4 regions of the Mesorhizobium sp. B2-1-1 genome follow, and region 1 is predicted to be linked to each of the others. Evidence: riboswitches for the same ligand, from Rfam matches in the RefSeq annotation. Region 1 holds a riboswitch; each other region holds the start of a gene.
The links. Region 1 has a riboswitch for cobalamin ahead of bluB (5,6-dimethylbenzimidazole synthase). Riboswitches for the same ligand answer to the same signal wherever they lie in the genome.
Positions count from the first base shown of each region.

Region 2: linked by a shared signal. The riboswitch ahead of FJ972_RS15175 (DUF1636 family protein) and the one ahead of bluB (5,6-dimethylbenzimidazole synthase) in region 1 are both predicted to bind cobalamin.
Region 3: linked by a shared signal. The riboswitch ahead of FJ972_RS15340 (CbtB domain-containing protein) and the one ahead of bluB (5,6-dimethylbenzimidazole synthase) in region 1 are both predicted to bind cobalamin.
Region 4: linked by a shared signal. The riboswitch ahead of FJ972_RS01655 (aromatic ring-hydroxylating oxygenase subunit alpha) and the one ahead of bluB (5,6-dimethylbenzimidazole synthase) in region 1 are both predicted to bind cobalamin.

Region 1 covers NZ_CP083954.1:4,619,494-4,625,021, forward strand. Annotated here, with positions in the region: gene FJ972_RS22725 (pirin family protein) at 1-743, opposite strand, end outside; gene FJ972_RS22730 (DUF2277 domain-containing protein) at 784-1,050, opposite strand; gene FJ972_RS22735 (exodeoxyribonuclease VII small subunit) at 1,149-1,400, opposite strand; gene FJ972_RS22740 (histone deacetylase family protein) at 1,404-2,330, opposite strand; cobalamin riboswitch at 2,452-2,632, shown strand; gene bluB (5,6-dimethylbenzimidazole synthase) at 2,681-3,433, shown strand; gene FJ972_RS22750 (TetR/AcrR family transcriptional regulator) at 3,477-4,082, opposite strand; gene FJ972_RS22755 (MFS transporter) at 4,201-5,424, shown strand; gene ribB (3,4-dihydroxy-2-butanone-4-phosphate synthase) at 5,475-5,528, opposite strand, start outside.
Region 2 covers NZ_CP083954.1:3,093,939-3,099,466, reverse strand. Annotated here, with positions in the region: gene FJ972_RS15190 (NuoB/complex I 20 kDa subunit family protein) at 1-266, opposite strand, end outside; gene FJ972_RS15185 (NADH-quinone oxidoreductase subunit A) at 257-622, opposite strand; gene FJ972_RS15180 (winged helix-turn-helix domain-containing protein) at 956-2,155, shown strand; cobalamin riboswitch at 2,185-2,389, shown strand; gene FJ972_RS15175 (DUF1636 family protein) at 2,427-2,873, shown strand; gene cobW (cobalamin biosynthesis protein CobW) at 2,876-3,928, shown strand; gene FJ972_RS15165 (cobaltochelatase subunit CobN) at 3,945-5,528, shown strand, end outside.
Region 3 covers NZ_CP083954.1:3,128,565-3,134,092, reverse strand. Annotated here, with positions in the region: gene cobO (cob(I)yrinic acid a,c-diamide adenosyltransferase) at 52-666, opposite strand; gene cobU (bifunctional adenosylcobinamide kinase/adenosylcobinamide-phosphate guanylyltransferase) at 668-1,183, opposite strand; gene FJ972_RS15345 (CbtA family protein) at 1,176-1,973, opposite strand; gene FJ972_RS15340 (CbtB domain-containing protein) at 1,989-2,168, opposite strand; cobalamin riboswitch at 2,204-2,400, opposite strand; gene FJ972_RS15335 (aromatic ring-hydroxylating oxygenase subunit alpha) at 2,535-3,704, shown strand; gene FJ972_RS15330 (MFS transporter) at 3,708-4,907, opposite strand; gene FJ972_RS15325 (DUF1624 domain-containing protein) at 5,139-5,528, shown strand, end outside.
Region 4 covers NZ_CP083954.1:357,201-362,728, forward strand. Annotated here, with positions in the region: gene FJ972_RS01625 (alpha-glucosidase) at 1-444, shown strand, start outside; gene FJ972_RS01630 (ABC transporter ATP-binding protein) at 470-1,582, shown strand; gene FJ972_RS01635 (DUF680 domain-containing protein) at 1,670-1,906, opposite strand; gene FJ972_RS01640 (DUF680 domain-containing protein) at 1,978-2,184, opposite strand; gene FJ972_RS01645 (DUF680 domain-containing protein) at 2,254-2,460, opposite strand; gene FJ972_RS01650 (DUF680 domain-containing protein) at 2,530-2,727, opposite strand; cobalamin riboswitch at 3,207-3,409, shown strand; gene FJ972_RS01655 (aromatic ring-hydroxylating oxygenase subunit alpha) at 3,540-4,787, shown strand; gene FJ972_RS01660 (hybrid-cluster NAD(P)-dependent oxidoreductase) at 4,807-5,528, shown strand, end outside.

The DNA.
Region 1 (5,528 bases):
GCCTGTGAGGATACGACGATCTCGTCGCCGGGCCGGAACACCAGAAGCCGTTCCGCCGGAAACACGTCGCCGGAAATCGAGACCTCGCCTTCCAGCGTATAGATGGCGCGTTCTTCCGCGTCGGCAGGGATTTTCACGCTGGCGCCGGGCGCCAGCCTGAGGTCGGCGTAGAGCGTCTCGGAATCGGCTCGCACCGGGGAACGCAGCCCCTGGAAATCGCCTATGACGATGCGGCCGCTGACGCCTTCCGCGTCGATGTCGGGAAGCCGCGCGACAGCGGTGTTTTCGAAAACCGGCGCCACTTCCTCCTTGCCGTCCGGCAGCGCCAACCATGTCTGCAGCCCCGAGACCGACATCGGCGCGCCGCGCAGTTCTTCCGGCGTGCGCTCCGAATGGACGATGCCGCGGCCGGCGGTCATCAGGTTCACGTCACCCGGCTCGATCACCATCTCGGTGCCGAGCGAATCGCGATGCCTGATCCTGCCGTCGAACAGGTAGGTGACCGTCGACAGGCCGATATGAGGATGCGGCCGGACGTCGAGCGCCTGACCGGCACGCAGGATGGCCGGGCCCATGCGGTCGAAGAAGATGAAGGGACCGACCAGCCGCCTTTTGGCGGTCGGCAAGGCGCGGCGAACCTGAAAACCGCCAATGTCCTTGGCGTTCGGAATGACCATCAATTCGATCTGGTCGCTGGCAAAGGCATCGCCGGCTTCAGGATCCTTCCCGGGAAAGAAGCTCATGAACTCTCCTTGTCAGCGGCCGATGGCTGCTTTGGCCAGATCAGGCAAAGCGGATCGCCGCCTTCGCCCGCAGCTTGGCCGCAACCTCCTCGCGATTGCGCGGATGCTGGTTGGTTTCAAGCGAATCGAGAAGCTCGCGCGCCGACGCCGCGATGGCCTCGACGGCATGGTCGAATGCGTGCTGGTTCTGCTTCGAAGGCCGCGTCGTTCCGCTCAGCTTGCGAACGAATTGAAGGGCTGCATCGCGCACCTCGTCGTTGGTCGCCGGCGGATCAAAATTGAACAGGGTCTTGATGTTTCTGCACATCGCTTCCGTATCTCCTCTTGTCCTGGAGCCGTTTCAATCGGGACGCGTTCTATCCTCAATCATGATCGTGTCAAAAACCAGAGAGACGGCTGCGTGCCTCAATCCGCGTCCAGCGGCTCCGTCCCGACCGGCTTGCCGTCGCGGGACAGCCTGATCTTCTCCACCTTGTCCTCGGCCGCCTTGAGCAGCCGGTCGCAATGCACCTTCAGCGCCTCGCCGCGCTCGTAGATCCTGATCGACTGGTCGAGCGGCACATCGCCACGCTCCAGATCATCGACGATCTTCTCCAGCGCGTCGAGAGCCTGTTCGAAGCTCATCGCCTTGACGTCTTCGTTGGTTTCACCAGCCATCATTCATCCTTTCATCAGTCGCCCGACATGGGCGGCGACCGAAAATGCCAATCCTTGCAGATCGTAGCCGCCCTCGAGCAGGCTGACGAGCCGGTTGCCGCTGTGGCGCGCCGCGCGCTGCATGAGTTGGCCGGTCGCCCAGTCGAAATCATCCTCGGTCAGGTTGATCTCGGCCAGCGGGTCGCGATGATGCGCATCGAAGCCGGCCGAAATGATGATCAGGTTGGGTGCAAAATTGTCGAGCGAGGGCAGCACGCGCGACAGGAAGGCATCGCGGAACGCCTCGCTGCCGGTCTGCGGCGCAAGCGGCGCGTTGACGATGTTGCCGGCGCCGGTTTCGTTCTTTGCTCCGGTGCCCGGGTAGAGCGGCATCTGGTGCGTCGAGCAATAAAGCACGGACGGATCGTCCCAGAAAATATCCTGCGTGCCGTTGCCGTGATGCACGTCCCAGTCGACGATGGCGACACGTTCGATATCGTGTTTGTGCTGTGCATAACGTGCGGCGATGGCCGCCGTGTTGAACAGGCAGAAGCCCATCGCGGTCGCTTTCTCGGCATGATGGCCGGGCGGCCGGGCGGCGACGAAAACGTTGTCTGCCCTGCCGGCAAAGACGTCGTCGACGGCGGCGTTGGCGGCTCCGATCGCGGTGATCGCCGCCTGCCAGCTCTTCGGGCTGGCCGTTGTGTCGGCATCGATGCGGGCGATGCCCGTCTCGGGAATGGCGGCGCGTACCCGCTCGACGAAATCCTCGGGATGCGCGTAGAGAATGGTGGCCTCGTCGCCTTCCGGCGCCTCGAGGCGGTCGAGCGCGGCAAAAGCCTCGTCGTCGAGCACGCGCTCGATGGCGCGCAAGCGGTCCGGCCGCTCCGGATGGCCGGGCGGCGTGATGTGCTCAAGGAAGATCGGATGGGTGTAGAGACGAGTGGCCATGCCCCCTATCTAGTGCCCCGGCGCGGCGATGGCCATGCGTTGCGGCCTGATGGCTGGGGAAAATCGCGCCTGCGTCCATTCGCGTCGCCGCGGGGATTGGCGGCGCAGGGGCTTCGTCGTAAAGTCCCGGCCACTGCCTGGTGCCCGCCGCGAGCGGGAGAATCGGGAACACGGTTTGATACCGTGGCGTGCCCAACGCTGTAAGGGGGACCGCGCCGGTAAATGCCACTGTCGAGGACGGGAAGGCGCCGGATGAGGGTTGATCCCGAGCCAGAAGACCGGCCTGGCAGGCATCGTCATCCGCATGGTCAGGCGGACGGCAGTTGATTGCAATCGCAAGGGGACAAGCGATGCCGGACAATATGACCATCCCCGTGGGTGACGGATTCGACCAGATGGCGCGCGATGCGGTCTACCGCGCCATGTTCACGCGGCGCGATGTCCGCAGCCATTTTACATCAGAGGCCGTCGACGACGAGGTCTTGGCGCGGCTGCTGCTTGCCGCCCATCACGCGCCATCGGTCGGCTTCATGCAGCCATGGAATTTCATCGTCATTCGTGGCACCGAACGACGGGAACAGGTGCGCGACCTGTTCCTCGCGGCGCGCGAGCAGGAATTGCCGGCGATCGAGGAAGAGCGGCGGGCGCTCTACCGCAAGCTCAAGCTGGAAGGCATCTGCGAAAGCGCGCTCAATATCTGTATCACCTGCGACCGCCGACGCTCACAGGGTTCGCCGCTGGGACGCTGGCACAATCCCGAGATGGATCTCTACAGCACGGTCTGCGCGGTGCAGAATTTCTGGCTGGCGGCGCGCGCCGAAGGCGTCGGCGTTGGCTGGGTCAGCATTATCGAGGCGCAGGCGTTGAAAGGCCTTCTGTCGATTCCCGAGCATGTGACGCCGGTGGCCTATCTCTGTGTCGGCCGTGTCTCGGAGTTCGCGCCGAAACCGGACCTCGAAACACATGGCTGGGGGCGGCGGCTGCCGCTGCCCGAGCTGATCATGAGCGAGACGTTTTGCGGACAGGGCGAAGTTCCGCTCAAATCAACGATCGCACGCCTCAAGGCGGCAACATGCGAAAAGTCTGACAAACCCTTGATTTGATTGCGGATACGGCATGCCCAGAGCTGCCGGCGGCCTGCCGTCGTCAGGCGGCTCCGGCATCATTCCTCAACAATCCTTCGAGCAGTTGCTTGAATGCCGCCACCACGGTCTTTGATGTCGCTTCCGGGTCGTTCGAATTGGCGATCCGCTGCGCCGCCTGGCTGCTCGCCCCGTTGATCAGCCGTGCCGCGGTCTCGGGGTCTACGCCCGGGACAACTACCCCGTCGCCCTGCAGCGTCGTCAGGTGATCGGTCATCGACGCGACGCAGGCATTGGCGTTCGGCCATTGCGCGGGATCCCCCAGCACGGCCGGACCGTCCCGAAACATGATGCGCTGGATTTCCGGCTCCAGCGCCATTTCGATGTAGCTCGTGCATTCGTCGACGAAGCTTTGCCAGCGGGTCGGTGCTTTCGCTGCAACCTCATTCACCCGTGCCGCCATCTCGGCGTCTATCTCGGCGATAACCGCCTGCAAAAGCCCCTTCTTGTCCCCGAAATGATGATAGAGCGCACCGCGCGTCAGCCCGGCCGATGCGGTGAAATCATCCATCGATGCCTCGGCATAACCGATCGTTCCGAACGCATGCCGGGCCGCGGCAATCAATTTGGCGCGCGTTTCGGCGATCATTTCCCTGCGGGGCTTGTGCATCTCTTCTGGCCTTATCCACATACGTCACGTATGCCAATTGACATACGCGACGTATGATCTATTTAGTTCATACGCATCGTATGTAATTTCCGAATCGCCTTTTGTCGAGGAACGGACCATGCAGAACCCCTATTCCGAGATCTTTCGAGCCCCTGGCGCCAAGGGCTTTGCCGCTGCAGGCTTCATGGCGCGCCTGCCGATCGCCATGGCGCCGATCGGCATCGTGGCGATGCTGTCGCAGACGCGTGGCGAATACTGGCTGGCGGGTGCCGTCTCGGCGACATTCGCGCTGGCCAACGCTTTCCTGGCGCCGCAGATCTCCAGGCTGGTCGACCGCCTCGGCCAGACATGGATCGTCGTGCCCACCACCATCATCTCCGTGCTGGCATTCCTGCTGCTGATTGCGTCGGCCAACCAGGATTGGCCGGTATGGACAATGTTCGTGTCGGCGCTGCTGGCAGCGGCCATGCCCAGCATGCCGGCAATGGTGCGCGCGCGCTGGACCGAGCTTTTTCGCGGCCGGCCGGAGATGAACACCGCCTTCGCCTTCGAATCGGCGGCCGACGAACTGGTCTATATCGCCGGCGCGTCGCTGTCGGTGGGCCTCAGTGCGGCGCTGTTTCCGGAAGCAGGCATGCTGGCGAGCACGTTGTTTCTCGCTTTGGGCTCGATAGCATTCATCCTGCAGCGATCGACCGAGCCGAAAGTGCGGCCGGTGGACCATGGTTCGACTGGCTCGGCAATCCGCCTGCGGCCGGTACAGATCATCACCTTCACCCTGATCTTCATCGGCGCGACCTTCGCGACGACGGAAGTGAGCACCGTGGCGATCACCAAGGAGTTCGGCCAAGCCGGTGCCGCAAGCCTGGTGATCGGCGTCTATGCGCTGGGATCGTTCGTGTTGGGCATCGTGGTCGGCGCGCTCAACCTCAAGACGCCGCTACAGCGCCAGCTGACCGTCGCGGTCGCCATCATCGCAGTCAGCACGATTTTGCCGCTCACCGCCGACAGCGTGCCGATTTTGGCGCTGACCGTCTTCATCAGCGGCGTGGCGATCTCGCCGACTTTCATCACGGCATTCGGCCTGATCGAACGGCATGTGCCGGAAGCGATGCTGACCGAGGGCATTACCTGGGTGACAACGGGAATCGGCATCGGCATGGCGCTGGGCTCTTTCGCCGCCGGCGCGGTGGTGGATGCGTTCGGCGCCCAGAACGGGTTCTGGGTCTCGGTGGTCGCGGGCGGCATCGCGCTGGTCACGGTGCTGCTCGGCCAGCGCAGTCTTGCCACTCACAAATGCGAGTTGGATGGGTGTGAAGCGGCCGTCGCTGCCGCGGAATGAACCATGACGCGTCCGGTTCAGCGGATCGGACGCTATTGCCGCCGTCGAACCTAGAGAATCTCGGTCTTGGCGATGTGGATGCCAAAACCTTCGAGGCCGACATA
Region 2 (5,528 bases), 1.5 Mb from region 1:
CGCTCCGAATCGTAGCGCGGCATCGAGGTGTGGATCATCTCGACGGCGCAGCAGGCGAGGCCGAAGGTCATGAACATCAGCGAGCCGCTGCGCGCCCAGGTGATCAGCGCCTCGGTCGAGGTGACGAGAAAGCCCTTGTCGGCGAGTTCGTTGTTGATTTCGAGGAAGAACGGATCATCGGACCCAACCGGCCTGCCGGTATTGGGATCGATCAGACCCTTGGGCTTCGGCGCGACGAGCGTGCCGGAACTGTCGCTCAATCCCATTCGAGCGCTCCTTTTTTCCATTCATAGGCAAAGCCGATGGTCAGCACCGCCAAAAACACCATCATCGACCAGAAACCGAGCATGCCGATTTTCGAGAACGACACCGCCCACGGAAACAGGAAGGCCACTTCCAGGTCGAAGATGATGAACAGGATCGACACCAGGTAGAAGCGGATGTCGAACTTCATACGGGCGTCATCGAACGAGTTGAACCCGCATTCGTAGGCGGAAAGCTTTTCCGGGTCGGGATTGCGATAGGCCACCAGGAACGGCGCCACGATAAGCGCGACGCCGACAGCCGCCGCCACTGCGATAAACAGGACGATGGGCAGGTACGAACTGAGAAGTGCGTTCATGCTGCGGCTTTCCGTTGGCGCCAATCCATTTTGATTACAGCACCAGACCCTATTGCGGAAGCGTGACAGTTTAACCGCTGAACCGTTTTAAGGGGCCTTTGCTGCAACGCGGCGAGGGTTAGCGCAGCGCTTCCGGCGAAGCAAGTCAAACCTTGTTCAAAACACTGGCCTGGACGGCATAAGGGAAGAAACTGGTCCGATCCGCTCCTGTTTGATTTCCTTCGCTTTTTACTCCACTTTTCTCTCCTGACAGAGTTGCCGCCAAAACCCTGCTAGCATGGCCGGAATCAACTGTCCGAACGACGCTCAACAAGCCATCAGAGTCGCATCCGAATGAAGGAAAAGATCTCGCTTGCCACGGCCCGGCGTATCGCGCTCGCCGCCCAAGGGTTCACTGATCCCCGCCCCGCCGGCACGCCCGACCGACGCCACTTCGCCCGCGTGCTCTCGCGTACCGGCCTGCTGCAGATCGATTCCGTCAGCGCGGTGGTGCGCGCTCATTACATGCCGCTCTATTCGCGCCTTGGTCCCTACCCGTTCGCCTTGCTCGACAACGCCGCCGTCACGCGCAAGCGCACGGTTTTCGAATACTGGGCGCACGAGGCTTCCTTCCTGCCGGTCGAGACCTATCCGTTGATGCGTTGGCGCATGCAGCGCGCCGAGCGTGGCGATGAAATGTATCTGGGCCTGGCCAAATGGGGCCGCGAGCACGCCGCCTATATAGAAGAGATCTACCGCGAGGTCGCGGAGCGCGGCCCGATCGCCGCCTCCGCGCTCGAAGGCCAGAAAGGATCCGGCGGCTGGTGGGGCTGGAGCCACGCCAAGCATGCCTTCGAATGGCTGTTCTGGGCAGGACGCATCACCACCGCGCACCGCCGTGGCTTCGAACGCTTCTATGATTTGCCCGAGCGCGTACTGCCGCAGGCGATCCTCGATCTGCCGGTGCCGTCTGCCGAGGATGCGCATCGGGAATTGCTGCGGATATCCGCCCGCGCTCATGGCGTCGCGACAGCAAGCGACCTGCGCGACTATTTCCGCCTGTCGCCGGCCGACATGAAGGGCCGGCTGGAGGAGCTGGTTGAAACAGGCGAGCTGGTGCCGATGCGTGTCGAGGGCTGGAACAAACCGGCTTACCTCCATAAGGAGGCCCGTATTCCACGAAAAATCGAGGCCCGCGCCTTGCTGGCGCCGTTCGATCCGGTCGTTTTCGAGCGCTCGCGCACGGAGCGGCTGTTCGATTTCCACTACCGCATAGAAATCTACACCCCTGCCGAAAAGCGGCAATACGGCTATTACGTCCTGCCGTTCCTGCTCGGCGATAGGATCGTGGCGCGCGTCGACCTCAAGGCCGACCGGCCGGCCAGCGTGCTACGCGTCCACGCGGCCTATGCCGAGCCCAGCGCGCCGCCTGAAACCGCCGCGCAACTCTTCCAGGAATTGACGCAGATGCAGCGCTGGCTCGGCCTCGAACGGATCGAGGTTACGCCCGCCGGCGACCTTGGGCAACCGCTCGCCGACATTGCCGTGTCGTAGACGCGCGTTGACACCGCCGCCTGCAAGAGCCTAAATCCCATCCAGACGGTCTCCTCTCGGCAAAGGGAGGAGCCAAGAGGGAATGCGGTGCGAAATCTCGATTTCAAATCCGCGGCTGTCCCCGCAACTGTAAGCGACGAGCCAAGGCCGAAAACCACTGGGACGGTCCCGGGAAGGCGGCACGAAGGCGATGACCCGCGAGCCAGGAGACCTGCCGTCTGAGACATAAGAATCCGATCGCCCGGCGGGTTTTCCGGGCAAGGAGCCCGATTTGGAACGCGACAGCAGTTTCCCGGCTGAAACAGCGGACATTTTGTCTTGCGATAGCGACTTGTCTGGCGATAGCGACGCCTTGGCCGGCGTCACTGTCATCGTCTGCGCTTCCTGCCGCGACGAGACCGGTTCCGATGCCCATCCCCGCGCCGGGGAAGTTTTGGCTCAAGATACGCGCCAAGCCGCAACGGCCGACAATGTCCGCGTCCGCACCGTCGAATGCCTCGGCAACTGCAAGCGCCGCCTCAGTGCCGCGATTCTTCGTGACGGCTGCTGGAGTTATGTCTTCGGCGACCTGAACATCGCCAGCGGCGCCGATCTCGTCACCGGCGCGAAACTCTTCGCCGCTTCGACCGACGGCCTCATTCCGTGGCGTGGTCGCCCGGATTCCCTCAAGCGCGGCCTCGTCGCCCGCATTCCTCCCCTCGACATGCTGAAGGACTGATCATGACCGCCGCAGTTTCCGCCGCCACTCTCTCCCGCGTCCCCTGTACCGTCGTCACCGGCTTCCTGGGTGCCGGCAAGACCACGCTGGTCCGCCATCTCCTGGAAAACGCGGGCGGCAAGCGTATCGCCATCATCGTCAACGAATTCGGCGACATCGGCATTGACGGCGAGATCCTCAAGGGCTGCGGCATCGACACCTGCCCGGAGGAAAACATCGTCGAACTGGCCAATGGCTGCATCTGCTGCACCGTCGCCGACGATTTCGTCCCGGCGCTCGACCAGATCCTGTCGCTGACGCCGAAGGTCGACCACATCCTGATCGAAACCTCGGGTTTGGCTCTGCCCAAGCCGCTGGTCCAGGCCTTCCAGTGGCCGACGGTGAAGAGCCGGGTGACAGTCGACGGCGTGATCGCCGTGGTCGACGGTCCGGCATTGGCCGAGGGGCGCGTCGCCAACGACATGGACGCCCTGCAGGCGCAACGCGCGCAGGACCAGACACTGGACCACGACGACCCCGTCGAGGAGGTGTTCGAGGACCAGATCGCCTGCGCCGACCTCATCATCCTGTCGAAGAGCGACCTGATGGATGCCGCAGGTTCGGCTCGCGCCAACGCCATCATTGGCGAACACTCCGCCCGCGCCGTGAAGGTCGTGCCGACGGCTCACGGCAAGGTTGATCCGTCCGTGCTGCTCGGGCTAGGCCTCGCCGTCGAGGACGACATCGAGAACCGCAAGTCCCATCATGACGGCGCTTTCGACCACGAGCACGACGACTTCGATACGTTCATCGTCGACATCCCCTCGATCGCCAACCCGGACGACTTGGCAAAGCGCGTCGCCACCGCCGCCGAACAGGAAAACGTGCTGCGGGTGAAAGGCTTCGTCGAGGTCGGCGGCAAGCCGATGCGGCTTTTGCTCCAGGCCGTTGGTCCGCGCGTCAATCATTACTACGACCGCGCCTGGACGGCTGACGACGACCGCCGCTCGCGCCTGGTCGTCATCGGCCTCAAGGGGCTGAACCGCCCGGCGATCGAGCATATCCTCGCCGGCTGAGGCAACACCGACCGCGATGCACATCCTCACCACCACATCCGCCTCGCTCGACGATCTCGCCGAGCCGGTCGATCTGCGGCAGACGCCGGCGGAAATGGTGGCGCTGTCCTTCACGGACAGCGACCTGGCCGGACTGGCAGCGGCCTGGAAAGGCGACGCCGATCGGCTGCCCACGATGCGGCTGGCCGCGCTGCGCGACCTGCGCCACCCCATGTCCGTCGACCTCTGGATCGACAGCGTCGCCCGTCACGCCAAAGTCATTCTGGTGCGTATTCTCGGCGGTTACGAGTGGTGGCGCTACGGCTGCGACCAGTTGGCCGTGGTTGCCCGTGAGCGCGGCATAAAGCTGGCACTGCTTCCCGGTGAAAGCCACGACGAGGATATCAGGCTGATCGAAGCCTCGACGCTGCCGCGCGAGGAACTGGACGGGCTGCTCAATTATTTCCGCCAGGGCGGCCCGGCCAATATGAGCGCGCTGGTGCGCAGGCTGGCGCGGTTGGCGGGGTCTGATGGCGAGATTGCCGAGCCGGTAAGCGTGCCGAAAGCCGGGTTTTATGAGCCGGGGCGCGGAGTCGTGGAGAAGCCGGACTTATCGAATGTTGACGATCCTTCACACCCCCCTCTGTCCGGCAGGACATCTCCTCCGCAAGGGGGGAGATCGGCTGTCATCAAGGCCGGCTCCTCTTCTGTCCCCTTGGACAGGGATTTATCTCGACCATCCGCGATAGGCGAAATCGTCGATGAAAGAGCAATCTCCCCCCTTGCGGGGGAGATGTCCGGTAGGACAGAGGGGGGTGTGACGGAACTCGACGCCGGCAACGTCAACCCACCCGTGATTCCCATCCTCTTCTACCGCTCGATGCTGCTCGCCGCCGATGTCGCGCCCATCGACGCACTTTTCGAAGCCTTGCGGCAGCGCGACATGCTCCCCGTCCCCATCTTCGTCTCCAGCCTGAAAGACCCGGCATCCCTGGCGTTTGTTGAAACCGCGATTGCCCAGCTCAAGCCCGCCGCCATCATCACCGCGACCGCTTTCGCGTCCGGCGCCGAACCCGGCGTCGAAACCCTGTTCGACCGCGCCGGCGTTCCCGTCTTCCAGGTCATCGTCGCCACCACCCGCCGCGACGTATGGGAGAAGAACCAGCGCGGGCTGGCGCCCGCCGACCTCGCCATGCATGTCGTTCTGCCCGAACTGGACGGCCGCATCCTCGCCGGCGCCGTTTCGTTCAAGGGCGAAAGCGAGACCGACCCGGCGCTCGGCCACCGCGCCTTTGCCAACCGGCCGGAGCCCGATCGCGTCGAACAGGTGGCGGACCGGGTCGCGGCCTTCATCAGCCTTCGGGAAACGCCGCGCGCGGGACGCAAGCTCGCCATTCTGATCCCTGATTATCCGAGCGCTCCCGGCCGCACCGGCTATGCGGTCGGGTTGGATGTGCCATCGAGCGTGCTGGCGATGCTGCACGACCTCGAGGAACAGGGCTATGTAGTTGAGGGAATTCCCCAAACGTCGCGTGCGTTGCTGGATTTGCTGGAGCGCAGCAAGGCTGGGTTGGAGTTGGATGAGTACCTTGCCTTCTCAACGGAATTGCCGGGCGCAGCA
Region 3 (5,528 bases), 1.5 Mb from region 1:
GCGTTTGGCGACCCGACTTGAATGCTCATCCACAAAAGGGGACAACAGCTCTCAAAACTCCACCCCCTGCTGCGCCTTCACGCCCGCCGCGAAATGGTGTTTGGTCAGCCCCATCTCGGTCACCAGGTCGGCCGCCTCGACCAGCGCCGGCTTGGCGTTGCGACCGGTGACGACGACATGCAGGCCCTCGCGGCGCGCTTTCAGCGCGGCAACCACCTTGTCCAGATCGAGATACTCGTAGCGCAGCGCGATGTTGAGTTCGTCGAGCACGACGAGACTGATCGACGGATCGGCCATCAGCTCCAGCGCCTTGGCCCAGGCGGCCTCGGCCGCCGCGATGTCGCGCTTCAGATCCTGTGTCTCCCAGGTGAACCCCTCGCCCATCGCGTGCCAGACGACGCGGTCGCCGAAGGCGGCGAAGGCCTCCTTCTCACCCGTATGCCATTTGCCCTTGATGAACTGGACGACGCCGACGCGCTTGCCGTAGCCGAGCATCCGCAGCGCCAGGCCAAAGGCAGCCGTGGTCTTGCCTTTGCCCGGGCCGGTGTTGACGATCAGCAGCCCCTTTTCGACCGTCTTGCTCGCCACCTCGGCGTCTTGGACCGCCTTGCGCTTGGCCATCTTGGCGCGGTGGCGCTCTTCGTCCTTTTCGTCGATGTCGGTCATGTCACTTCACCTTGAGCGGCAGCCCCGCCACCATCAAAAGCACGGTCTCGGCAATCGCCGCGACCTGCTGGTTGAGCCGGCCGGCGGCGTCGCGGAACCGGCGCCCCAGCGCATTGTCGGGCACGATGCCTTGCCCGACCTCGTTGGATACCACGAACCAGGGTCCGCGCGGCCGCGACAGCATGTCAGCCAGCCGCCGACATTCGGCCTCTACATCATGATCGGCCAGCATGTGATTGGTCAGCCAGAGCGTCAGGCAGTCGACAAGGACCGGCTGGTCCTCCGGTAGGGCCTCGAGTGCACCGACAAGGCCAAGCGGTGCATCGATGGTCGTCCAGCCCTCGCCGCGCCGCGACCGGTGCAACGCGATGCGCTGCCGCATCTCGTCGTCATAGGCTTGCGCCGTGGCGATGTAGGTCCATGGCGAAGGCAAGGCCGTCATCAGCGTTTCGGCGTGCGCGCTCTTGCCGGAGCGCGCACCGCCGATGATGAAGGTCAGTCTTCCGCGATCAGGCAAAGCTGTCGCGCAGGCTCGTCGCGCTGCCGGTGAAGCGTCCGCGCACCACGCCGACGACAGCGCCGAGCACGAGCCAGAACACCAGGTTGGTTACGGTTACCGCCACCACGAACTGATGGTGCAGGCCTTCCGGAATCGGCGTCTCGAAACTGTCCGGCTGCGGCGCGCCGACAATATGCGGCGCGACGATCAACACCACGCCCAGAATCGCCAGCGGCAGTGATTTGGGGAAGGCGATCAGGGCAAGGCCGATCGCCGTCGCCGCCACCGTCGCCGTCCACCAGATCTGGCGTGGCAGAAGCTCGGCGGCAGGCATGGCCGGCAGTTCCGGCGGCAGGCCGAGGCCCGGCGCCAGCGTGAACACGGCAAAGCCGGCCAGTCCCCAGAACACGCCCTGGCGCCAGTTGCCGATGCCGCCGGCGAATTCCGAAACCGCGACCAGGACCAGCGCGAAGCCGATGCCGGTGACGATGTTGGCAAGCACGCTGAAGGCGAAGCGCTCGAAGCCGTCGGCCGGCGCCCAGCCTTCCTCTTCAGCCGGAACAGCTTCAGCGGCTGCCGGCGCGGCGGAGCTCATGGCATTGCCCGCCGGGGCGGCAGAGTTCATGGCGTTGTTGTCGGTCGGGGCCGGTGCGGTATGGTCGTGGTGGTGGCCGCCGCCGGCCTGTTCGTAGACTTCCGCCTTCAGGATCAACGGCACGGTGGCATAGGCCTGCATGCAGGCGAGAACGACACCTGCCACGAGCCCTGCGATCGCCGCGATGAACACGACGTTGCGAAACAGGTTCATGATGTCAAATCCCTATCAGTGGCAGGGAAACGCCATCGAGTGGCGATAGTCGTGCGCGGCATTGTGGACCGCGTCGATATGCGAGAAACCGACAAAGCCTACGACGAAAACGCCGAGCAGCGCCGCGAGCGCGAGCTGCAGGAGGCGCGACTGCGAGGAGATGGAGGCGCCGAGGGAGACGGAAGCGGTATTCATGTCTTGTCCTTTCACCCTCCACCCGAGGGCATCGAAGTCAGTTTCCTGTCGCCGGCAGGTCTCCTGGCTCGCGGATCAGCGCCCTTCCCCACCTTCCCGAAGAAAATCTTCAGTGGCATATGGAGAGGACTACCGCACACAGTTGCGGGGGCAGCCACGGCATTGGGCAACAAATCTGCCCGCACCGCATTCCCTCTTGGCTCCAATCGGAACCGACGACGAAGGTGACTATAGGGAAAATCGCCGCATCCGGCAAACCAAATTCCGACGGCGACAAGCGCTTTAGCGCCGTCCGGCCGCTTGCTCCGCTGCAATTGACAATTTCCGTGGCCGGGTGTCGGCTGCCATCCTCACAGGAGGCCAGCCATGCAGCCCGTCCAGAGCCAGCACGCCCCCTATAACGGCCTCACCCGGGCCGAGCCGACATTGCCGTCCTCGGCCTATTGGGATGCGGCGGCCTACCAGCGCGACCTCGACGCCATCTGGTACAGGAACTGGCTGCTCGTCTGCCGTGAAGCTGATCTCGCCCAACCGCTGGCTTTCCGCACCTTCCGTGTCGGCAGCCAGGAGATCGTCGTGCTGCGTGACGATACCGGCGAACTGCGCGCCTTCCACAACACCTGCCGGCATCGCGGCTCGCAGCTTTGCCAGGAACGCGAGGGGCGGCTGAGGGCGCGGCTGATCACCTGCCCCTACCACGCATGGTCCTATTCGCTGCGCGGCGAGCTCGTGCGCGTGCCATCGAAAACGCTGCCCGAAGGTTTCGACAAGGCGGACCATCCGCTCTATCGCGTCGCGCTGTCGGTCTGGCGCGGCTTCGTCTTCGTCAATCTCGCGGAAGATGCCGCCGGCTCGGCGCACTCATCCTTCGACCCGGCCTCCGGCGATCTCGGCAACTGGCCGCTGGAATCGCTGGTATCGGGCCATGTGCTGCGCAAGGTGATGAACTGCAACTGGAAGATCTTCTGGGAAAACTTCAACGAATGCCTGCATTGCCCCGGCGTCCACAAGGACCTGTCGCGGCTGGTGCCGATCTACGGCCGCGGCCTGATGGGCCGGCATGACGACCCCGAATGGACCCGCCATGCCGACAATGACGCGCCGGAATTTTCCGGCGGGCTGCGGGCGGGTGCCGAAACATGGTCACGTGACGGCCAGGCGCATGGGCCGGTCTTTTCGGGCCTGACGCCGGCCGAGCGCGCCGCCGGCCAGACCTACGCCACCAGCCTGCCCTCGATGTTCATCGTCGGCCACGTCGACTATGTCAGGTCCGTACGGCTGGTGCCGCTTGGCCCCGAGCAGACCGAATTGACCGCCGAATGGCTGTTCGCGCCCGACGCGCTCGCCGCCACCGACATCGACAACATCGTCGGATTCGGCACCCAGGTGCTGGAGGAGGATGCCGCGATCTGCGAGGTCAACCAGAAAGGGCTGCGCTCCATGCGCCATAAGGCCGGCGTGCTGATGCCGGAGGAGTACGACCTCCACCGCTTCCACGATTGGGTACGCGAACGACATGCTGCGCTTGTGCCGTAAGCTTCACAGCGACTTCGGCAGATACCGCCAGGTGACATAACCGCAGACCGCCGCAAGCAGGCCGAGCGTGACGAAAACCGAGCCCAGTCCGAAAAAGGCCAGCACCACCGAGTAGACCAGCGGCGGCGTCAGTTCGGAAAAGTCGAGATAAGTGCGGTAGACCGCAGCCATCTGCGCCCGCTCATAAGAGCGGACCGAGCGCATGAAGGCGGTCGAGCCCAGCGCGTCGAGCGCGATGGTGAAGAAGGCGCCGCACAGCAGGAAGGCGCCGGTGACGAGCGGCGCGCTTTCGCCGACGGCACCCGCCGCCAGCAGCACCACCGACATGGCGAAATAGGCAAAAGTCATGGTCCTGCGGCCGCCGAAGCGCTTGCCGGCCTTGCCCCAGAAAATCGCCATGAACAAAAGCGCGTTGCCTGCCGAAACCAGAATGCCGCCGGCAAGTTCGCCCTCACCGGTGATGACCATGAACAGCGGGCCATAGACGAAAAATGTCGTCCAGAAGCAGGAGCGGCCGAAGGCGATCAGCCAGGCCAGCCTCAGCCTCGGCTGCGCGACGAAGCGGCCGATATTGGCCAGCGGGTTGACCGGGCGCGTCTTGCCCGGCCGGATCGAGGGATTGTCGCCGAGCCGGTAGGTCCAGAACAACGCCAGCAGGGCCAAGGCGAATACGGCGACCGCGCCATGCGCGGCATAGATGCCGAAGCGCGTGTAGAGAAAGATGCCGAGCGTCGGCCCACCCGTCCAGGCAAACATCGACCACGCCATGCGCAGCGATTCGGCCTGCATGAAATCGGTCTTGCGGATGTGGTCCATGATGTAGAGGTTGAGCGTGATCGACAGCGCGCTGGCGCCCATGACACGGCACAGCATGCCGGCCAATTGCCCGGCGAGCGTATGCGTGACGAAGAACAGCGAGCCGATCGCCAGCAGGCAGGCGCCCGCCGTGTAGACCCAGCGCCGCGCGAAGCGCTGGATCAGCATCGGCATGAACAGGGTCACCGACAGGCCGAGCATCGCCACTATGGTGTAGAGGATCGAGACGATCTGCTCGTTGTGGAGGATCTCGTAGGCCTGGATCGGGATGACGCTCGACACCGTGGCGCGAGCGAAGGATTCGACCGCGTAGAGCGAGGCGAAGGTGCGGGCATCCGCGGCCTTGAGGGCCGGTAGCCAGATCGGATGGCGCACATGCGTGGACATTGCTTCCCCAAAGCAGAATCACCAGCCAAATCTGCGGCCATCATTTCGCGACCGGTAACAGGAAACCGACGTGCCCCGGTTAAAACGAAGCCGGTCAAAGGCTTTCCGGTGCTGGCCTAAAGGGGTGCCTGATGCAGCGCCGGCTGATCGTCCGTATCGAAGCTCACGGCCTTCTTTTGTCCGGCGTAACCGTGATAGTCCTCGTGCGGGGCTGAATCAGATCGCGAGACCATGAGCATCCAGACGCCGACCATGCCCACAGCGGAGTTGCCGAAGACCAAGCGAATCGTCGCCATCGACATGCTGCGCGGCATCGCGCTGGTCGCCATGGCGAGCTACCATTTCACTTGGGACCTGGAATTCTTCGGCTACACCGATCCCGGCCTGACCGCCTTCGGCTGGTGGAAGTTCTATGCTCGCTGCATCGCCTCGACCTTCCTGTTCCTGGTCGGCGTCAGCCTGTATCTCGCCCATGGCAAAGAGATCCGCTGGAACGGCTTCTGGAGACGATTCGCCATGGTCGTCGGAGCGGCGATCGCCATTTCGGTCGCCACCCGTATCGCCACGCCGGACGGGTGGATCTTCTTCGGCATCCTGCACCAGATCGCGCTGGCGAGCCTG
Region 4 (5,528 bases), 1.5 Mb from region 1:
TTCTGGCCGGAATTCAAGGGCCGCGACGGCTGCCGCACGCCGATGGTGTGGGACGGCAGCGCCAGGAATGGCGGCTTCTCCCAGGCAAAGCCGTGGTTGCCGGTGCCGGCCAAGCACCTGTCGCAAGCCGTCAATGTCCAGCAAGGCGACGAGCATTCGCTGCTCGAACACTACCGACGCTTTCTCGGCTTCCGCCGTGCCCATCCGGCGTTGGCCAAGGGCGATATCAATTTCATCGAAAGCCAGGGCGACACTGTCGCCTTCACGCGCCGCGCGGGCAACGAGCAGATCGTCTGCGTCTTCAACCTGGGATCCGGGCCAGCGGAGGTTGACCTTGGCGGTCGATCGCTGCAACCTTTGCCCGGACACGGATTTTCGGGACAACAGAGCTCCGGCTCCATCCGCCTCGGCGGCTACGGCGCCTGGTTCGGGCGCATCGACTGAATTCTAGGGACCACTGGAGGGAAACATGGCCGATGTCACGCTGAGGCAAGTGAAGAAATCATACGGCAATCTCAACATTCTGCACGGCATCGACCTCGACATCAAATCGGGCGAGTTCATCGTCTTCGTCGGGCCGTCGGGTTGCGGCAAGTCGACATTGCTGCGCTCGATAGCAGGGCTCGAGGAGATCACCTCGGGCGAGCTCAGAATAGCCGGCGAGGTGGTCAACGACGTGCCGCCGTCGAAACGCGGCATCGCCATGGTGTTCCAGTCCTACGCGCTCTATCCGCATATGACGGTCTACGACAACATGGCGTTCTCGATGAAGATCGGGAAGGAAAGCAAGGCCGAGATAGACAAGCGCGTGCGCCAGGCGGCAGAGATCCTGCAGCTGACCAACTATCTCGACCGCCTCCCCAAGGCGATGTCGGGCGGCCAGCGCCAGCGCGTGGCCATCGGCCGCGCCATCGTGCGCAACCCGAAGGTGTTCCTGTTCGACGAACCGCTGTCGAACCTCGACGCCGCGCTGCGCGTCGCCACCCGCATCGAGATCGCCAAGCTCAAGGAATCGATGCCCAACACCACCATGATCTATGTCACCCACGACCAGGTCGAGGCGATGACGCTGGCCGACCGCATCGTGGTGCTGAAGGAGGGCCATATCGAGCAGGTCGGCACGCCGATGGAACTCTACAAGAAACCCGGCAATCTGTTCGTTGCTCAGTTCATCGGCTCGCCGGCCATGAACATCCTGCCGGCGACCATCGACAAATCGGGCAATCCGACCGCCATCAGTCATGTCGGCGGCCGCAAGGCTACGGTGCCGATCGCGACGCCGGCCTCGGCCAAGGGCGCGTCGGTGAGCTTCGGCGTGCGGCCGGAGGACCTGACGATCGCCGGCGGCACGGACTATCTGTTCGAAGGAACGGTGGATTATGTCGAGCAGCTCGGCGAGGTGCAACTCGTCTATGTCGACATCGGCCGCGCCGACCTGCCGCTGGTGACCAAGCTGCCGGGCAATGTCGAGGTCAAGCGCGGGGCGACACTGCGGCTGAGCGCCGACGCCGGAGACCTTCATATCTTCGACGCGGATGGACGATCCTTCGCGCTGCACGAGACGGAAGCGAAAGCGGCCTGAGAGCAGGCCATGAATTAATTGCCGGTCACGCAAAAACAGGAGCGGCGGGCAAAGCCCGCCGCTCGTGTTTGGTGTCAGCTTCGGCTGTTAGTGGCCGAAGAGATTCCGGTCACTGCCCTGAGGGGCGGACTTGTGTACATCGCCCGACGAATTGAGCAGCTTGTAGACGGGCGAGCCGCTGTCGCGGATCGAAGCCGTGTGCGCATTGTCGACCGAGGTGACGGCAGGCTGATTGGCGCCATTGGAGCCATAGTTGTCGCTGCTGGCGAAAGCGCTGCCCGAAACGGCCAGGACGGCGGCGGCAGCAAGGATGATCTTTTTCATTTCAAGTCTCCTGAATTCTCAAATTCCACCGCAGAGGCGGGCTTGCCCGCCATCTGCTGCAGGATCGGCTGTTAGTTGTTGCCGAAGAGGTTACGGTCGGCACCCTGAACAGGTGCCTGGGCAGCCGGAGCCGACGTCTTGGTCGAAGCGGTGTATGAGCTGTCCGTCGAAGTGGCCGCGGGCTGATTGGCGCCATTGGAGCCATAGTTGTCGCTGCCGGCGAAAGCGCTGCCCGACACCACCAGAACGGCGGCGGCAGCAAGGATGATCTTCTTCATTTCAAGTCTCCTGAATTTTCGAATTTCGCCAGGACGGCGGAAGGCCCGCCGTCAACTGGAGATCAGCTGTTAGTTGTTGCCGAAGAGGTTGCGATCGGCACCCTGAACAGGCGCTTGGGCAGACGGCGCCGACTTCTGGACCGAAGCCGTGTGCGCGTTGTCGACCGAGGTGACAGCAGGTTGGTTGGCGCCATTGGAGCCATAGTTGTCGCTGCCGGCGAAAGCGCTGCCCGACACGGCCAGGACGGCGGCGGCAGCAAGAACGATCTTCTTCATTTCAAGTCTCCTGAATTCTCAAATTTCGCCAGGACGGCGGAAGGCCCGCCGTCAACTGGAGATCGGCTGTTAGTTGTTGCCGAAGAGGTTGCGATCGGCACCCTGGACAGGCGTCTGGGCAGCCGGTTCCGACTTCTTGGTCGAAGCGGTGTACGAGCTGTCGACGGCGGTGGCCGCAGGGGCATTCGAACCATAATGGTCGCTACTAGCGAAGGCGCTGCCGGAAACAGCCAGAAGGGCGGCGGCAGTGAGAATGATCTTTTTCATTTTTTGATACTCCAGTATTTTTCCGTCCGTCTAGCGGCGTGTCTCGGGAGGAAATCGCGTCGTTCGGACAGCCCCGATGTGGGAAAGCCATACCGCCATTTCCAATCACGAAGTTTTTCCGTGTGGACCAAGTTTCCACCACTTGAAATTGTGCCAGGGCCTTCTACATTCGTTTTTTCCATTTGTTATCAAATAGTTATTCTAACAGACGGCGCGATCACCAACTGTGTCGAAGGCCCAGTGTTCACACCGTCCTGCACGCATCGTCAACAGAAACGAACCGTTCGGTTCGATTTTAGAGGGCGCTAATAGTCACTTTTCGAAACCGTTAACCTTTTTTGCCTCCGCCACGAGACGGAATCCGAGGCGGCGACCTGAGGCTTTCTGCCCCTGCAACGGCGGCCGCACCGTTTTCAGTGCGTGTCGCGCGGCATGGATGCGATGTCGTTTTCATGCCGACGACAAGCCGGCGATCATGGTTAGATCCTGCCATCTCAGGTGCCGCCGCGTGACGACGAGGCGGAGAATTGGGAAGCCGGTCAGAATCCGGCGCTGCCCCCGCAACGGTGGTGGAGTTCAGGTCGCAACGGGAGACCACTGGGCAAAGGCCTGGGAAGGTGTCGCGACAGTCCGCAAGGACAGCTCCAGAGCCCGGAAACCAGCCCGAGATGTTGGACTCGACTGATCGCGGCGGGCGGTCAAGAGGCGGATGGTGCATGTCCGGCGCAAGCCGGCGCGCGGCTTGATCCTTCCTCTCTCCCCTCCGTTCAGTCCTTCGATGCGAGGACAGGACTTCAATGCGAGGACAGGACATGGATGCGCGCAACGACATGCTGAAACGGCTGCAAGGCCGCAGGGACGGCTTCTCGCTCGAGCAGCCCTTCTATACCGATCCCGACTACTTCAAGCTCGACATGGAGCTGATCTGGTACCGCGACTGGCTGTTCATCGGCCATGATTGCGAACTGCCCCGGCCCGGCAGCTTCATCACCGTGCAGATCGGCGACTATCCTGTGGTGCTGGTGCGCGACCAGAAGGGCAACATCAACGCCTTCCACAATTCTTGCCGCCATCGCGGCAGCCGCGTCTGCAACACAGACAAGGGCACGGCGGCGAAGCTCGTCTGCCCCTACCATCAGTGGACCTATGAACTGGACGGCAGGCTGCTGTTCGCCAGGCAGATGGCCGAGGGTTTCGACAAGAGCCAGTTCGGCCTGAAGCCGGTCGCCTGCGAAAGCGTCGGCGGCTACATCTTCATTTGCCTCGCCGACGAGCCGGCGGATTTCGCGCCGATGCGGACGATGATCGAACCCTATTTGCTGCCGCATCGGCTGCGCGAAGCAAAGGTCGCCTTCGAGAGCACCATCGTCGAGAAGGGCAATTGGAAGCTGGTCTGGGAAAACAACCGCGAATGCTATCATTGCGCCGGCAACCATCCGGAGCTCTGCAAGACCTTCCCGGAGGCGCCGACCGTGACTGGCGTGCAAGACGCCGACAGCGACCCGGAGATGCTGTCGCACTGGGCCAAGTGCGAGGCGGCCGGCCTGCCGAGCAGGTTCCGCATCGACCCGGCCGGACAGTACCGTGCCACCCGCGCGCCGCTGCTGCGCGATGCCGTCAGTTATACGATGACGGGAAAACGCGCGGTCAAGAAGAACCTGTCCGACGGCGTTGCCACCGACCGCATCGGCTCCTTGCTGCTCTATCACTATCCGACGACCTGGAACCACATCCTTGGCGACCACGCCGTCACGTTCCGCGTGCTGCCGATCAGCGCCACCGAGACCGCGGTGACGACCAAATGGCTGGTTCACAAGGACGCGGTCGAGGGCGTCGACTACGACCTTGCCGAACTCACCCATGTCTGGACCGAGACCAACGGCCAGGATCGTCGCATCGTCGAGGAAAACGCCTTCGGCATCCTGTCGCCGGCCTATGAACCCGGCCCCTATTCCGAACTGCACGAAGGCGGCGTCATCCAGTTCGTCGACTGGTACGCGCGTTTCATCGGTCCGCGTCTCGCCGAAGACGGCCGGCCGGCCCTGCGCAGCGTTGCTTGAGAGGTAAGGGATGAATGCGATGACGGATCTCGGCCTCTATCGCCATCTCGATCAGATGGCGCCCTGGAACGACAGGCTCCAGGTGCTGGAAGTGATCGGCGTGAGCGACGAGGCGCCTGATGTAAAGACCTTCACCTTCCGCTCCGACAACCAGACCTGGTTCCGCTACAAGCCGGGCCAGTTCGTGACGCTGGAACTGCCGACAGCGGATGGGTTGCTGATGCGCACCTACACGCTGTCGTCTTCGCCTTCACGGCCATTCTCGATCGCGGTGACGGTGAAGGCGCAGGCCGGCAGCACCGGCACACGCTGGATGTTCGACCATTTGAGGCCTGGTTCGCACGTCAAGGCGTATGGGCCGGCCGGAGACTTTTCGCTGCACAGCCACCCGGCGGCCAAATATCTGTTCATCTCGGCCGGCTCCGGCGTGACGCCGATGATGTCGATGCTGCGCTGGCTGAACGACTGCGCGCCATGGACCGATGTCGGCTTCGTCAACTGCGCCCGCCGCCCCGAAGAGATCATCTTCCGCAAGGAGCTGGAATTGCTCGGCAGCCGCATGCCCGGCCTGTCGCTCGGTTTCATGATCGAGGAGCGGTCGAGCCGGGAAGGCTGGTTCGGCCATATGGGCCGCATCGACGCCATCCGGCTGCCGCTTTTGGCGCCCGATTTCCGAGAGCGCGAAATCTTCTGCTGCGGCCCCGACCCCTTCATGCGTGCCGTGCGCGGCATGCTCGAAGC